DNA from 2 places in the Streptomyces sp. 71268 genome. Region 2 is predicted to be linked to the other one. Evidence: riboswitches for the same ligand, from Rfam matches in the RefSeq annotation. Region 2 holds a riboswitch; the other holds the start of a gene.
What was found. A riboswitch is a leader RNA that binds a small molecule or an ion and turns the genes downstream of it on or off. The one in region 2 is predicted to bind cobalamin.
Positions count from the first base shown of each region.

Region 1: linked by a shared signal. The riboswitch ahead of OYE22_RS06620 (hypothetical protein) and the one ahead of OYE22_RS31125 (ABC transporter substrate-binding protein) in region 2 are both predicted to bind cobalamin.

Region 1 covers NZ_CP114200.1:1,818,586-1,826,051, forward strand. Annotated here, with positions in the region: gene OYE22_RS06595 (hypothetical protein) at 368-580, shown strand; gene OYE22_RS06600 (LysR family transcriptional regulator) at 944-1,903, shown strand; gene OYE22_RS06605 (LLM class F420-dependent oxidoreductase) at 1,953-2,876, opposite strand; gene OYE22_RS06610 (carotenoid oxygenase family protein) at 3,313-4,698, shown strand; gene OYE22_RS06615 (NUDIX domain-containing protein) at 4,756-5,268, opposite strand; cobalamin riboswitch at 5,827-6,043, shown strand; gene OYE22_RS06620 (hypothetical protein) at 6,176-7,180, shown strand; gene OYE22_RS06625 (cysteine synthase family protein) at 7,177-7,466, shown strand, end outside.
Region 2 covers NZ_CP114200.1:7,805,607-7,813,072, forward strand. Annotated here, with positions in the region: gene OYE22_RS31100 (C40 family peptidase) at 1-533, opposite strand, end outside; gene OYE22_RS31105 (site-specific DNA-methyltransferase) at 1,063-1,806, shown strand; gene OYE22_RS31110 (DUF5655 domain-containing protein) at 1,907-2,842, opposite strand; gene OYE22_RS31115 (ABC transporter ATP-binding protein) at 3,209-3,994, opposite strand; gene OYE22_RS31120 (iron ABC transporter permease) at 3,991-5,106, opposite strand; gene OYE22_RS31125 (ABC transporter substrate-binding protein) at 5,103-6,119, opposite strand; cobalamin riboswitch at 6,156-6,354, opposite strand; gene OYE22_RS31130 (hypothetical protein) at 6,584-7,186, shown strand.

The sequences.
Region 1 (7,466 bases), 6.0 Mb from region 2:
CCCGGGCGCGCCCGTCATCGCGGCCCACCACCCGACAGGCAGGGACCCGCGAGGGCGGGCGCGGCACGCGACCGGGGTCGGGGGCACGGGCGGCGTACGGGCGAGTGACACGGAGAGGACAACACGGGCGCCGAGTACCGCGACCGGGCCCCGGCCAAACACCCGGCCGGGCCCGCCACCCGACCTTCCCCCGGCCGGGTGCCCGCCGCGCGTCGTACGCCGCGCCGCAGGCCGCCCACCGACAGGCTGGGGCGAGTGGGACGGGTGGGACACAGCGGCCGAAGAGGACATGTCGACGTGGGTAAACCAGTCCTATCGGGTGCTAAATGGGCGTGACCTTGCCGTGCCGTCGACCGTTGGTCCGGACATGAAGATGCTCGATCTGTTCACCGTGGCATCTGTGGTCGCGGGTGCGGCCACGGCTGTGGGCGCTCCGTTGGTCCACAGCGATCTGCCAGGCATCGATTGGGGCAAGGCGCTGAGCCAGTCCGAGGCACTCGGCGATCTCAGCGACCGCACCACCGAGGGCTCCTCCCCCAGCGAGTCCTACTCCTCGTCCACCGCCTCGCGCCACGCCTGAAAAGCGCGCAGGGCCCAATCCCCCCGCCGGGGCACGCGACCGCACACGCGGTCCGTGCCCCGGCTTTCGTCGTCCACCGGCTTTCGTCGCGCCCTGGCTTCCGTCGTCCACCTGTCGGGGCGGGCCCGCGTGGCGGTGGCAGCGCGCGTCGCCGAGCAGGCCGTGGTCCGCGCACAGTGCGATGGGGGTTCGAGCTCGGCCGCCGCGGGTCGCGTCACGGCGGCCGACGGGATGTATAGGCATTCCTGATGGCGACATGGGATTACCCCGCGCGGCCCCCGGTCGCGCACAGTGGCTGACCGGCCCCACGTCGGCCACGGGCCGGGGCCTGGCAGACGGGCCGCGGTCGCACGGGAGGTTCGCGTGGAACTGGAAGTCCGGCACTTGCGCGTCATCGCCGCCATCAGCGACACCGGCAGCCTCACCCTGGCCGCGCGTCAGCTCGGCATGTCCCAACCGGCGCTGTCCAAGCTGCTCCAGCGGATCGAGCGGTGCGTGGGCGACACGCTGTTCGTACGGAGCAAGCACGGGTCGGTGCCCACCCCGTTCGGCGCGGACGTGCTCGCCGAGGCGCACAGCGTGCTGCGGGGCATGAGCGGCATCCGCGAGCGGGCCCAGGCGTGGGGCGCGCGGCGCGGGGCGCGGGAACCGCTCACCATCGGCGGCCACTGCGGCTACCCCCACGTCGCGCTCGCTCGCCGGCTGCGCGGCCTGCCGTGGTGCCCCGAGGTCCAACTCCGCGAGGACCTCAACGCCCAGACCGCCGTGGACGGGCTGGCGGTCGGGGCGTGCGACCTGGCCCTGGTCTACGTACCGCCGACCGGACAACTCACCGTGCCCGAGCCCGTGGCCGGTGTGACGGTGCACGCCAGCGAGCCCGTCTTCATCGCCCTCGCCCACGACCACCCGCTCGCCGAAGGCGACGGGCCGGTGCCGCTGGAGCGGCTCGCCGGCCACCCCTGGGTCGACGAGCCGCCCGGCCACACCATGTGGACCAGCTACCTGCGGCGGGTGTGCCACGAGGCGGCCGTCTCGCTCGACCAACGGCACAGCACGGTCAGCCTGTTCACCGTCCTGGAGCTGATCACCGACCAGGGGGCCGTCGCGCCGGCGTTCAGCACCAGCACCGACCACCCCGGCACCATCGCCATCCGCGCGCTCGCCGGCGACCCGCTCCGCCTGGAGCTGCGCCTGCTCTACCGGCGGCACAGCATCGCCCACCAGCACCTCGACGAGATCCTGCACCACCTCACCGCCGCCTACGACGACCGGCTCGGGTGCAGCCGGGCCTACGACGCGTGGTGGCTGGCGCAACGGGCTTAGGCGGGCGCGGTAACCCGGCGAAGCAGACGAAACAGCCGTACGGGGACCGTCAGCCCGCGAGTTCCCCGAGCACCGCCCAGGTGCGGCGGCGGCTGGCCGGGCCCGCGAGTTCCGTACCGGAGAACACCACCTCCGTCGCGCCCGCGTCCCGGTAGCGGCGCACCTCGGCGGCGAGCGCCGACTCGTCGCCGATCACCGACACGTCCACGGCGCGCCGCGCGCCGGACAGTTCGATCACCCGCGCGTAGGACGGGATCTGCTCGTAGAAGGCGAGTTGCTCGGCGACCGTCTCACGCACGCCGTCGACGTCGTCGGTGACCACGCCGTGCGCGATCGCCACGATCCGTGGCGCCGGGCGGCCGGCCGCCTCCGCCGCCCTGGTCACGGCCGGAACGATGTGCTCGGCCAGCGCGCGCGGGCCGGCCAGGAACGGCAGGATGCCGTCCGCCAGTTCGCCGCTGACCCGCAGCGCCTGCGGGCCCATGGCCGCGACCAGCAGCGGCACGCCGTTCTCGGCGCCCGCGACCCGCGACGGGATCGGGCTGCTGACCGAGAGCAACTCGCCGCGGAACTCCGCGCTACCGGTCTCCAACAGGGGGCGGATGGCAGTCAGGAACTCCCGCAGCCGGGCCACCGGCCGCTCGAAGGGGATGCCGAAACCGCCCTCGGCCAACAGCTTGGTGCCGAGCGCGAGCCCGAGGTGGTAGCGGCCGTGGGTGGCGGCCTGGGCCGTGAGGGCCTGGCTCGCGACCGGCAGCGGGTGTCGCCCGAAGACGGGGATCGCCGAGGTGCCGACCTGCAACTCCGGCACCTCGCGCCCGACGATGGCGGCCAGTTGGGGTGAGTCGGCGCCGAAGGTCTGGCCGAACCAGGCCGACCGCAGCCCCGCGGCGGCGGCCTCCCTGGCGAGTTCCACGGTGGCGTCGATCTGGTTGGCGGCGTCCGCCGCGTTGAGTGCGAGTCCCACAGTCATGTCAGCCCCAACCCACAACGGCGGATCGCGCATTCCGCCCGCCGATCAGCAGATGACGCTTGACCACGCAAAGTGTGAGTGGTTTATTACTCTCATAATCTCGACCGGCCCGTCACGCACTCTTCGTGACGGACGGCCGAGCCGACGGAGGTCGACAACCGCCGCACCTCCCTCACCTACGCAAGACGGCACGCCACCAGAAGCACACCCGGCGGACGAACTCAACACCGCAGTTTCGCAGGCGATTTAGCCACACTTCGCCACAGCCAACACCCGCGAGCAGAGCCGACCGCCCGACTCGTAGCACGGCGAACGACCACCCCCGCACCACACGGATCCGGTGAGCACTTAACGCCGCCTCACGCCACTGCCAGCACTCAACCACACCTCCATCAGTGACTTATCAATCACACACTCACAGCGAAGGGGAACCGTCATGTTCACCCCAGCCACCCCCACACCACCCAGGCCGTACGTCAGCGGGCACTACACGCCGTTGGTCGACGAGGTCACCGCGCACGGCCTCACCGTGCACGGCACCCTGCCGCCCGAGCTGAACGGCCGGTACTTCCGCAACGGTCACAACCCCAAGCCCGGCCACACGCCCACACACTGGTTCCGGGGCAGTGGCATGCTCCACGGGCTGCGGCTGCGCGACGGGCGCGCGGAGTGGTACCGCAACCGCTGGGTGCGCACCCCCGCCCTCGAAGGCGCCCCCGAGAAGGGCCCGGACGGCGTCCCCGACCCCCGGGTCAGCAGCGCCGCCACGCACGTGGTCGAGCACGCCGGCCGCATCCTCGCCCTCCAGGAGGCGAACCTCCCTTACGAGGTCACGCCCCAGCTCGACACGGTCGGGGCCTTCGACTTCGGTGGCGCGCTGACCACGGCCATGACCGCGCACCCCAAGACCGACCCGGCCACCGGCGAACTGCACTTCTTCGGCTACGGCCCGGTGCCGCCGTACCTCGTCTACCACGTCGCCGACGCGCAGGGGCGGATCGTGCGCAGCGAGGTCGTCCCCGGCGCCGGTCCGACCCTGATGCACGACTTCGGGCTCACCGCGCGACACGTCGTCTGGCTCGACCTCCCCGTGGTCTTCGACCCCGCCGAGCCGTCGGGCATCCCGTACCGCTGGAGCGACGACCACCCGCCGCGCATCGGCGTGATGCCCCGCTCAGGACCGGCGGTGGTGCGGTGGTACGAGGTGGCGCCCGGGGCGTTGCTGCACGTGGCCAACGCGTACGAGGACGAGCGGGGGCGCGTCGTCCTGACGGGGCCGCGCTACGACCGCGCCGGGTGGGAGCAGTCCTGGAAGTGGTGGACCGGGGCGCCCGGCCACGCGCCCGATCCGGTCGTCGGCGCCACCGCCCACCGCTGGGTCCTCGATCCGGCCACCGGGCGCGCCACGGAACAGCCGCTGGACGGGTTGGTCAGCGAGTTCCCGACGATCAACGAGGAGTTCGCCGGGAGCGCGAACCGGTTCACGTACGGGGTCGCGTTCCCCGGGCCGGAGCTGACCGGGTACGCCGTCGTCAAGTACGACCACGCCGCTGGCGCCCGGGAGTTGGCGCGCCTGGGGCCGGGGCAGATGCCGGGCGAGGCGGTGTTCGTACCGGCCGACGGGAGCACCGGTGAGGACGACGGCTATCTGCTGACCCTCGTCAGCGACCTCGCCGACGACACCTCGCGCCTCCTGGTCCTCGACGCCGCCGACCTGGGGGCGCGCCCGCTGGCGACCGTCGAGCTCCCGCACCGCGTTCCGGGCGGCATCCACGGCTCGTGGATCGACGACAGCGACCTGCCCGGCCAGGGTGCGGCCTGAGTGACGGGCCGGCCGGGCGGTGCGCGCGGACGCGCGGCGTGAGGCGTGGGGCGGAGGTCAGGGACGCGGCGCTGAGGCGTCCCGAGGCGCGGGGTGCCCGTCCGGCGTCGGGTCGGCCGGGCCGGTCGGGCCACCGGGCCCGTCCGGTGTCGCGAGCAGGGCCAGGCCGTCGCGCGCGGCCGGGGACAGGGTCGCGGGGGCGAGGCCGGAACGTGGCAGCCAGCGCACCGCGCCGGTCGCCCCGTCCCGCTCCGTGACGCGCAACGGGCCCGGTGCCAGGGTGACGACGTAGAAGAGGCCCACCAGGTGCCAGCGCACGCCGAGTCGGTCGGCCGCGTAGCTCCGGGCGCCCACCAGGTGTGCGTCCAGCAGTTCCAGGCCGGTCTCCTCGTACACCTCCCGCGCCAGTGCCTGCTGTGGCTGCTCGCCCGGGTCGATGCCGCCGCCCGGCAGGTGCCACAGCCCGGGGGCGAAGACGGGCGAGACGTCGGAGAGGCGCGTCAACAGCAGTTGGTCGGCCGTGGTGGCGATGGCGTAGGCCGACACGCGCGTGCGGGTGGACGTTTCCATGGGTGGGCCTCCGAAGGGCGAGGGGTGGCGGGGCGGTCGCGGGGCAACCGGTTCCGCGCAACTATCGATCATGGACGGCGCGGCGCCAAGGGGGTGACGCCAGGCGGCGCGGGCGGCCCGCCCGCGAGGTCGGCGCCGGCTCCCGCGAGAGCGAAGCCGCCACGGGATCGAGGGCACCGCGAGCGCGAGGGCCGTCCGGCGAGTGCCCGCACGGGCACAGCGGCCGCTTCCTTTCGGTCACGGCTCAATCGACCCGCTTGACCCGCAGGGCCCGAGCGCCCCAGGGTGCCCACGGGCCCGGCGCGATACCGCAGTTGGCGGGCGCCTGCGAGGCCGTGCGCCGCGCGCCAGGAGGCACGTCCCGCCCCCGGCGCGTACGGCCAACGTCCCGTACGCGCCCGGGCGGACGCGGCTGACCGGCCACGACGCGGTCGCCGATGACCAGGGCACCGACGGGCCAACCCCCTCGCGTACCTCGCACACCACTCGCCTCACATCACCCAGCCGCATCAGGACAAGGCTGGAACACACCCTGTCGCAAGTGGCGCGAGCGCCCCTACGCTGATACGCGCAGTCGGTTCGCGCCACGTCCAGTGGCGTGGCGCAAGAGGGAACCCGGTGTGAGTCCGGGACTGTCCCGCAACGGTGAGTGTGAGCGAACGCCGTCGGCGCGCCCGGCCCCAGGGTCTCGGTGCGCGGCGGTCAGTAGGTGCCCGTCGGAAGTCCGGCAGGTGTTCCACGAGTCCGAAGACCTGCCAACTGCGCACGCGCTCTTGTCGCGCGTGCTGTGCACGGTGACCTCGAGGACTGGGTCGGCGGTACAGGCGGTTGACCGGGCGTCGCGCCCGCCGAACCGCCCCCTCCCTTCCGGTCGGCGCTCGGGGCGCGGGACGACGAGGGAGGACGCGTGCATGGTCACGGAAGTCCGCGCCCGGGCCAGCCACCGGCCGAGCCACACCCGGCCGCGCCCAGACCCGCGCCGTCGGCGCCCCCCGCCACCCTGGGCGGCCCGTCGGCCGCCGGCACTGTCCCCGGCCCCGGCGCCGTTCCCGGCCCCCGCACCGCCGCCGGCGTCTGTCACGGCACGCTGGGCGAGTTGTACCAGGGGCCGCTGCGCGCCGGCGGCGCCCCGGACATCGCCCTCGTCTCGTTCCCCGTGGACCGGCACTCCTGGGCGTACTTCACGCCGGGCGCCGGTCGCCCGGGGGCGCTGCCGCCGGGCGAGAAAGCGGCGCGCGCGGTCCGTCTCTTCCTGGACCACTTCGGCCTGCGCCTGCCGCCCGGCCACTGGCGCACCCACTCCGAACTGCGCGTCGGCGTGGGGATGGCCAGCTCCACCGCCGACATCGTGGCGACGCTGCGCTGCCTGTTCCGCCTCTTCGGCCTGCCCTACGACCAAGGCGTGGTGACCGGCGTGCTGGCGGCGATCGAGCGGGCCGACAGCGTCTTCCTCGACGAGTTCGCGCTCCACCTCAGCGCCCGCCACCAGGTGGTGCGCACGCTGGGCACCGACATCGGCTTCCACACCGCGTTCGTCACCGAGCCCGGCACCGTGGACACCAGCGCCGTCACCGCGCCGCTGCTGCGGCACTACGCGCGGCGGGCGAGCGAGTACGAGCGGTGCCTGGCCGACCTGCTCAAGGGATTCGAGTCCGCCGACCCGGCCGCCGTCGCCCGGGCGGCGACCACCAGCGCCACGCTCTCCCAACAGGTCCTGCCCAAGCGGACGTTCGAGCGCGTGCTGGCCCACCGTGAGCGCTTCGGGGCCGACGGGGTCTTCGTCGCCCACACCGGCTCCCTGATCGGTTACCTCTTCGCCCACCGTCCCCACGCCGAAGCGAAGTCCGAACTGTCCGCCTTCTTCCACTCGCTCGGCCACCAGTGCTCATTCGCCCAAGGAGGCTACGGGTGATCCACCCCCACATCGCCGACGCCCTGAAGGTCCCCGACCTCGTCCGACTCACCGATGACACGGTCCTCATCCGCTTCGAGTCGATGAAGATCTACTCGGCCCTCGCGGCCGTCCGCCACCTCCTGGACCAGGGCACGGTGCGCCCGGGACAGACGCTCATCGACAGCTCAAGCGGCATCTACGCGTACGCCCTCGCGCTGGCCTGCCACCGCTACCACCTGCGCTGCCACATCGTGGCCTCCACCACCGTGGACGCCACCACCCGCGCCCAACTGGAAATACTGGG
Region 2 (7,466 bases):
TAAGCCTCGGGGAAGCCCGACCTCTGCACGGCCTGGGCGGCCTGGGTGACCGACAGCGACTGCCAGCCCGGCACCTTCTCCAGCGCCTCGTAGAACGTGGTCGAGGAGTGCACCGGGTTCAGGATCTCCTCGGCGGTGCCCCAGCCCTGGGAGGGGCGCTGCTGGAAGAGGCCCAGTGAGTCACGGTCGCCGTAGGTCAGGTTGCGCAGGCCGCTCTCCTGTAGGGCCGTGGCCAGGGCCACGATCTGGCCTCGGGCGGGGATGTTCATCGCGACGCCGGTGGCCTGGATCGCCTTCGCGTGGGGCACCTGCTCGGCCGGATCATCCAACCCCGGCACGGACACCGCCTCCGCGCTGCCACCGTCGAGGATCTTCTTCACCTGCGCGGAGACGGCCGAGCTGTCTACGCCTCGTGTGTCCGTGCTGGAGCACGAGGCGGTGGCGGTGCCGGCGCCAATGGCGAGGATCGGCACGATCAGCAGGAGCGGACCGCACGCGAAGAGCCCCAGGACGGCCCCGGTGGTCTTCTTCACCGCCTCCGCCGCCTCGCCGGGCGCAGGTAGCAACCGGGCAACGGTGCCGGGGCGGCGGGCGGGGGTATCCGGGCATGCGGCATGGCAGCGTCTCCTTACGGGTTCGTAGGAGGCGCGGTGCCGGCTTCTCGTGCGAAGCCGCCGGCACCGCGCCGCAGTGCACCCGCCCCTACGGGCAGGCCCCAGGGTCAGGGGAGTTGGTAGCTCCCGGACGCCGGTCTCAGGTCATGCGCGGCAGCCAGCCGCGCTCGTAATCTCAGGAGGTACATCGGTTCCCCTCACGACTGCTCGGCTGACGAGACGGTACGGATAAGTGCAGGTCAGCTGAGGCTGAGCATTGTTCTGGCCCGGTGACGTGGCGAGACAGTAGATCTGGATTCCGGCCGCGCCAAACGGCCCTCGGGCAGTTACACAGCTCGTTGGGCATGGCCGGACTTCGCAGCTAACCTCCGGCGCAACCCCGCTCCCAACCAGCGCCGCCACGCACTGACGACAGCGGGACCAGCCGCACCCGAAACGAGGCCAGCACATGAGCTACACGCTGCACCGAGGCGACGCCCTCACCGTGCTTAAGACCCTCCCGGACGAGAGCGTCAACGCCGTCATCACCGACCCGCCGTACAACTCCGGCGGACGCACCAGCTCTGAACGCACCAGCCGCACTGCGCGAGCCAAGTACGTCAGCGGCGACAGCGCACACGACCTGCGCAACTTCCCCGGCGAGAACCGCGACCAACGCAGCTACCGAAGCTGGCTGACCACCCTGCTCACCGAGGCGTACCGGGCCTCCACCGAGCACGCGGTCGCCGTTGTCTTCTCCGACTGGCGCCAGGAGCCGACCACCTCCGACGCTCTCCAGATGGCCGGCTGGACCTGGACCGGCACCATCCCGTGGGTCAAGCCCGCCAGTCGTCCCCGCAAGGGCGGGTTCAAGCAGTCAGCCGAGTTCATCACCTGGGGCGTCAAGGGCAGCCTGGCCAAGGACCGCGACCTCTACCTGCCCGGCCACTTCATCGCCTCCCAACCACGCAAGGACCGCGTGCACATTACCCAGAAGCCCGTCGAGATCATGCGGCAGCTCGTCCAGATCTGCCCCGAAGGCGGAATCGTCCTCGACCCCTTCACCGGCAGCGGCACCACAGGGGTGGCTGCCCTCCGCGAGGGACGCCGGTTCGTGGGGGTCGAGCTGTCCTCGCACTACGCCGACGTGGCAGAGCAGCGGCTCCGCGCGGAGCTGACGCAGGACGACCTCGTCCTGGCCGGACCGGAGTAGTGATCACGAGAAAGGGGAGCCCCATGCAGGCGGATCGCAGACGGCCAAAGGGCGGCTGGCGCATCGAGTAGCCGATGCGCCAGCCGCCCTTCTGTTGGTGTCAAACCGCCTCGAACGCCCGCCGGATCAACGGTGCCGCCTTCTCCAGGTCGGCGGCCGAGGTGAGGCGCACCTCCAGGTCTCCGGTCCCGAGGTGCCCGATGCCGCGCATGTCCCGGGTGAAACCTTCCACCGGCTCCACCGTCTCCGGGTCGAGTCTGAGATAGACCAGGATCGCCTCGCGCTTCGGACGGAAGATCACTGATGCCACGTTCACCAGCCGCCGGTAGGCGATGTAGTGGCGCAGCGGCGCTACCTCGACCTCGCCCCACGCCGTGAGCGCCTCGTCTACCTCCGCGTACAGGTCCCGCAGGCACTCCGGTACGAGGCCGGCACTCACCGACGAAGGAGCCATCGGGGCCGTCACCGCGACGTCGACCGCCGTCTCCCGCCGCCGACTTCGTCGAGACGAAGCAGCGGCCGAGGCACCGGGCGAGGAGTCGACCAGCAACAGGCTGAGCAGACCGCCCTCGAAGATCCGGTAGCGCACCAGGTCGATCCGCTCGGGCAGCCGCTGCACGGCCACACGGTCGTGGTGGGAGAAGCTGGCCGCGATGCAGATCATCCGCGGACGGCGCCAGTCGATCGACTCGGCAGCCTCCGCACCCAGCACCTTCCGCACGAGCGCTTCGAACTCGTGGTGCGCCGACTCCAGCCAGGACAGGTAGGAGACGGCCTGCGACAGCATCCCGCTGTCGGACCCTTTCTTGAACTCGATTACTACCGGGCTGCCGTTCTCATCCAGCCCGAGGGTGTCGATCCGGCCCCTGTGCCACGGGCCGGTCGGGTACTCCGACGCCAGGAACCGCACGCCGAGCATCGCCTCCAGCCCCGCCTCGACCCGCCGCTGCAGATCCACTTCCAACGCCACCGTCGAGCCCCGGAGCTCGATATCCCGACCAGTGGAGCTCTGTCGGAACAACAACAGCTCGGCCACCATCGCCCCCCGTCCGTGGTCAGTACATTAAGAGAAGCGAGATAGTGAGGCGGGTATTCTATACGGAGGGAGTCGAACGCGCTGAGAAGGGCGTGGTTCGAATGCGACGTCACGCATGCCCGGATGTGCGCGCAAAGGTCGGTTTGGAGTGCGTAGAGTGCGCTTGATGGAGCTCCTAGCCCATGCTCGTGCGAGGGTGGACACGACGAGCCGTGACATTAGCTACTCATGGTGCGTTCGAGGGTGTTGATCAAGCCGCCCATCGTGACCCCGAGCCGAGCGTTGTGGAATCCGCCCACAATGTAAGTGCAATTCTGCAGGGCGTGCGCGGCGACTTCGGGGAGTCGAGGCCCCCGTCAGACCGTTTCAGTCAGGTGGCTCGTCGGGGAGAAAGATGATCTGCGGGGTGCCCGTGCGCGGATGGGTGGTGACTTCCGCCGTCACTCCGTACACCTCGGCCAGGAGGCGCGGGGTGAGGATGTCGGCGGGCGCTCCGGAAACGGTGACTTCGCCAGCGTGCAGGACGTAGAGGCGATCGCAGTAGTAGGCGGCCAGGTTGAGGTCGTGCAGGGCGAGCAGCACGGTCGCGGGAAGACGGCGCAGTGCGCCCAACACGGACAGTTGGTGGCGGATGTCGAGGTGGTTGGTGGGTTCGTCCAGGACGAGGAGGGTGGGCTGCTGAGCGAGGGCGCGCGCGATGAGGACGCGTTGGCGCTCGCCGCCGGAGAGACGGTCGAAGGGGTGGTCAGCCAGGTGGGCGGCATCGACCGCGAGGAGCGCGGAGTCGATGAGGGCCGCGTCCTCGGGGGTGTCACCGGCGAGCAGCCGTTTGTGCGGGGTGCGGCCCATGGCGACGACCTCGCGGACTGCCAGATCGAAGTCGGCGGCCGAATCCTGCACCACGGCCGCCACGGTGCGAGCCAGTTGTCGCACTGGCACTGACCAGGCGTCGCCTCCGTCGACCCGGACCTGGCCGGTGTCTGGTCGCAGGACGCGGTAAACGGTGCGTAGAAGGCTGGACTTGCCGCTGCCGTTGGGGCCCACGAGACCGATGGTCTCGCCCGGACGGGCAGTCAGCGAGACGTCGCGCACGAGGTGGCGGGCTCCGGCGGTCAGCGTGACGCCGTCGACGCTCAGTTCGGTCGCGGTCATGCCACTCCTCGGCCGGTGCCGCGCCGGGCGTCCCGGCGCATCAGCCACAGGAAGAAGGGCCCGCCGCACAGGGCCGTGAGCACGCCGACGGGTATCTCCGTCGGCGCGGCGACCGTCCGGGCGGCGATATCGGCCCAGATGAGAAAGATTGCTCCGCCGAGTGCCGCCGTCGGCAGGACCCGGCGGTGGTCGCCGCCAACGAACAGACGCACGATGTGAGGCATCATCAGGCCGACGAAGCCTATCGGGCCGGCCGCCGCGACCAGCACCCCCGTGACGAGGGAAAGCAGGACGAACAGCCGGGCGCGGAAGCGGGCTACATCCAGCCCCATCGTCGTTGCCGCCTCCTCGCCGGCCAGCAACAGGTTGAGGTTGCGGGCCTGCACCATGAGGACGCCGACGCCGAGCAGCAAGGCCATGCTCGGCAACCACAGGGTGTCCCAGTTGACGCCGCCGAGACCGCCGAGGGTCCAGGCGAGGACCGCGCGGGCCTCGTTGCCTCGGTCGGTGGTGAGCAGCAGCAGGTCGAGCACGGCGGTCAGTACCGCCCCGATCGCTACTCCGGACAGCACTAGCCGCGACGAGGTGATGCGACCACCGGTGCGGGCGGTGGCGTACACGAGCAGGAGCGCGCCCAGGGCGCCTACGAAGGCGGCCACCGAGAGGGAGGCCGGTCCGAAGAGGGTGACTCCGAACACGATCACCGAGACAGCGCCGAGCGACGCCCCGGAGGAGACGCCGAGCAGGTACGGCTCGGCGAGCGGATTGCGTACCAGGGCCTGCAGAGCGGTGCCGATCACCGCGAGGCCGGCGCCGGTGACCGCGCCGAGCAGCACCCGTGGTGCTCGTACGTCCACCACGATGATCTCCCGGGCCCTTGTCCAGTCCGTCTGCTGCCAGTCGGCGCCCAGTGCGTGCGTCACGATGCCCCACACCTGGCTCGGCGGTATATGCACAGAGCCGATCGCGAGGCCCGCCGTACCGGAGACGACGAGCAGAGCGGCGAGTATCAGCAGCGTGACAGCCAGCCGCGTACGTCCTGTTGCTGCACCAGTGGCCTTCCGCCGTGGGACAGGCCGCTCGTCGGACGTACCAGGAGCGGCCTGGGTCACCGGAAGCTCTCGGGGTGTAGTCCGCGGGCCAGGTCGCCGACCGCGTAGGCCGAGCGGATGCCGACCAGTGTGGCGGTCAATGGCAGGACGACGAACCGCCTGTTCTTGATGGCCGGTACGTCGGCGAGCGCGGGCTGGGAGACCAGGAACTTCTTTTTCTCCTCGACGCTTCCGGCGCCGGCGTAGTCGTAGATAGCGATGACCTCCGGCTTGCGCTCGACAACCTGCTCCCACGAGACGTCACCAAAGACGTCGTCCAGGTCGGCGAAGGCGTTCTCGCCGCCGGCCAGGCGGATCAAGTCGGTGCCCAAGCTTTTGCCACCGGCGGTGAAGGCGCTCTTGTCGCCGCTGTCGTAGACGAAGACGGATACCTTGGGTTCGCCCTCAACCTCGGCACCGGCCTTGCTGACGCGGCTCTTCAGGTCCGTGACCAGCTTGTCGGCCCGGCCCGGGACGCCGAAGATCGTACCGATGGCCCGGATCTCGTCGTAGGTGTCCTTCATCGTCACCTGTTTCTTGCCGCAGTACTCGCGGTTGAGGTAAGTGTCGATGCCAGCGTCGGCGAACGCCTTGCGGGAACGACCCTCGTTCTCCGCGAAGGCGCTGCCGTATCCGCCGTAGACGAAGTCGGGCTCAGCGTCCAAAATTCTCTCGAACGACGGCTCTTTCTTCGCTAGTTCCGGAATCGCCTCGTATTCTTTCTTCAACTCGGGCAGGACGGCGGAGTCGGGAAACGCGGTGCCGACCATGCGGTCTTTGAGGCCGAGGGCGAGCATGAGTTCCGCCGGGTGCTGGTGGATGGTGACCACTCGCGACGGCGGCTTGTCGTATGTCGTCTCCATGCCACAGTTGTCGACGGTGACCGGGAAGCCCGAAGGCGCGGCTGTGGTGGCCCTCGCGTCCGCACCACTTTCGCCGGACGAACCGCATCCCGTAGTCAGCAGCACTGATGTCAGAGCCACGGCAGCGGCCGTGACACGAAGGAACCCGCGCGTGCGGGCATAGGGGTACAACTGGGACACGTGGTGCCTCCTGGAGTCCGCGCTCCTCGGGGTGGGCCCGCGACAGGCCGGTGTCCTGGCTCCCGGGGTTGGCGTCCCCTTCGCCTTCCCGCGCGGTGCGCGGTGGCGTGTTGCAGGGACGCTCCACGGTCACAGTGGCGGGACCGCGCCGGATTCGCACCGGCTTCCCGTCTCCCGTCGCGGCGATGACCAGGTGATCCTACGTTCCCCCAAGCCGACGGTAAAAGGGGCGTGTCGATCGCTTCACATGGATTCCCGGGGCCCAACGTCGGCCTGCGGCACGTGCGACCCTCCGGCGAGCCCGTTGCCGCCGAACTCGAGCAGTACGCGTGCTCCGCGGTGCGTCACGCTCGGCCTCAGCCGTGCGGCGACAGCGTCCGAGCGGTCGTCCTCAACGGGCTGCGCAGGCGATCAGTGCTGTTAAGTCAAAGCGCGCGCCGTGAGAAAATCGGCGAGTGATTATCGTCGCTGAAGGCCCTACTGCTGTAGGCAAGAGCCACTATGTGGCCACTTTTCCGTCTGCTCAAATTGTCGGCGAGAAACCGGGTCACGTACGCCCGCCTGACGTTGCGGATATCGACGGGGTGAGCCGTTTCTGGACTAGGCGCAGTGAGGAGCGCTGGGCCAGGGCGCTCGATCGTGAAAATGACCAAGGGCGCGCTGTCTGCGACACCGACCCTCTGAAGCTCCATTTATCCTGGACCCTGGCGCGTGCCGGCTTGTCCGCCACCGCCGATGAATTCACGCGCCAGTTGGAGCTCACTCGGTCGGCCATCACCAGGAAGACCCTAGGCGTCGCGGACCTGATCGCCTGTGTGACGCTACCCGAGGACGTTCTGCGGGAGCAGCGGAAGCGGGATATCTCCCGGCGGCGCCGCAATTTCGAGGTGCACGTACGGCTGGCTGAACCGCTGCGTGAATGGTATGCCACGCTGAATTCCGTCGACCCTGGTCGCGTGGCCTGGGAATGGCCGGATGTATCTCACTGGGTTGGTCGGCGTGAACGGTACGACCTGGACTTGTTCGACACCTGGATGGCGAAGCTCCCGCCCCTCTGAAACAGGTCTGATATCGCCCGATGCGGTTCTCGCTGGCGGTGCGAGAGGGGTGTGAAGGAGGCACGATGACGCACCCCGGTAGGGCGGGCCGGTGTGAGGCGCTCGTGCCGACCGTCGATGGGCCATGTCCGGCGACTTCTTCGACTTCCGGCTCGGTCTCTCCTTCTGGCCGTTCTGTCCGAGTCCGAGCAGTGCCAGTGCCGCACTGCCATGGACATCGCCTCGTCCCTGGACGGGGACACCGCTCGGGTAGCCGCCAACCACGTGTGTGGGTCATGCC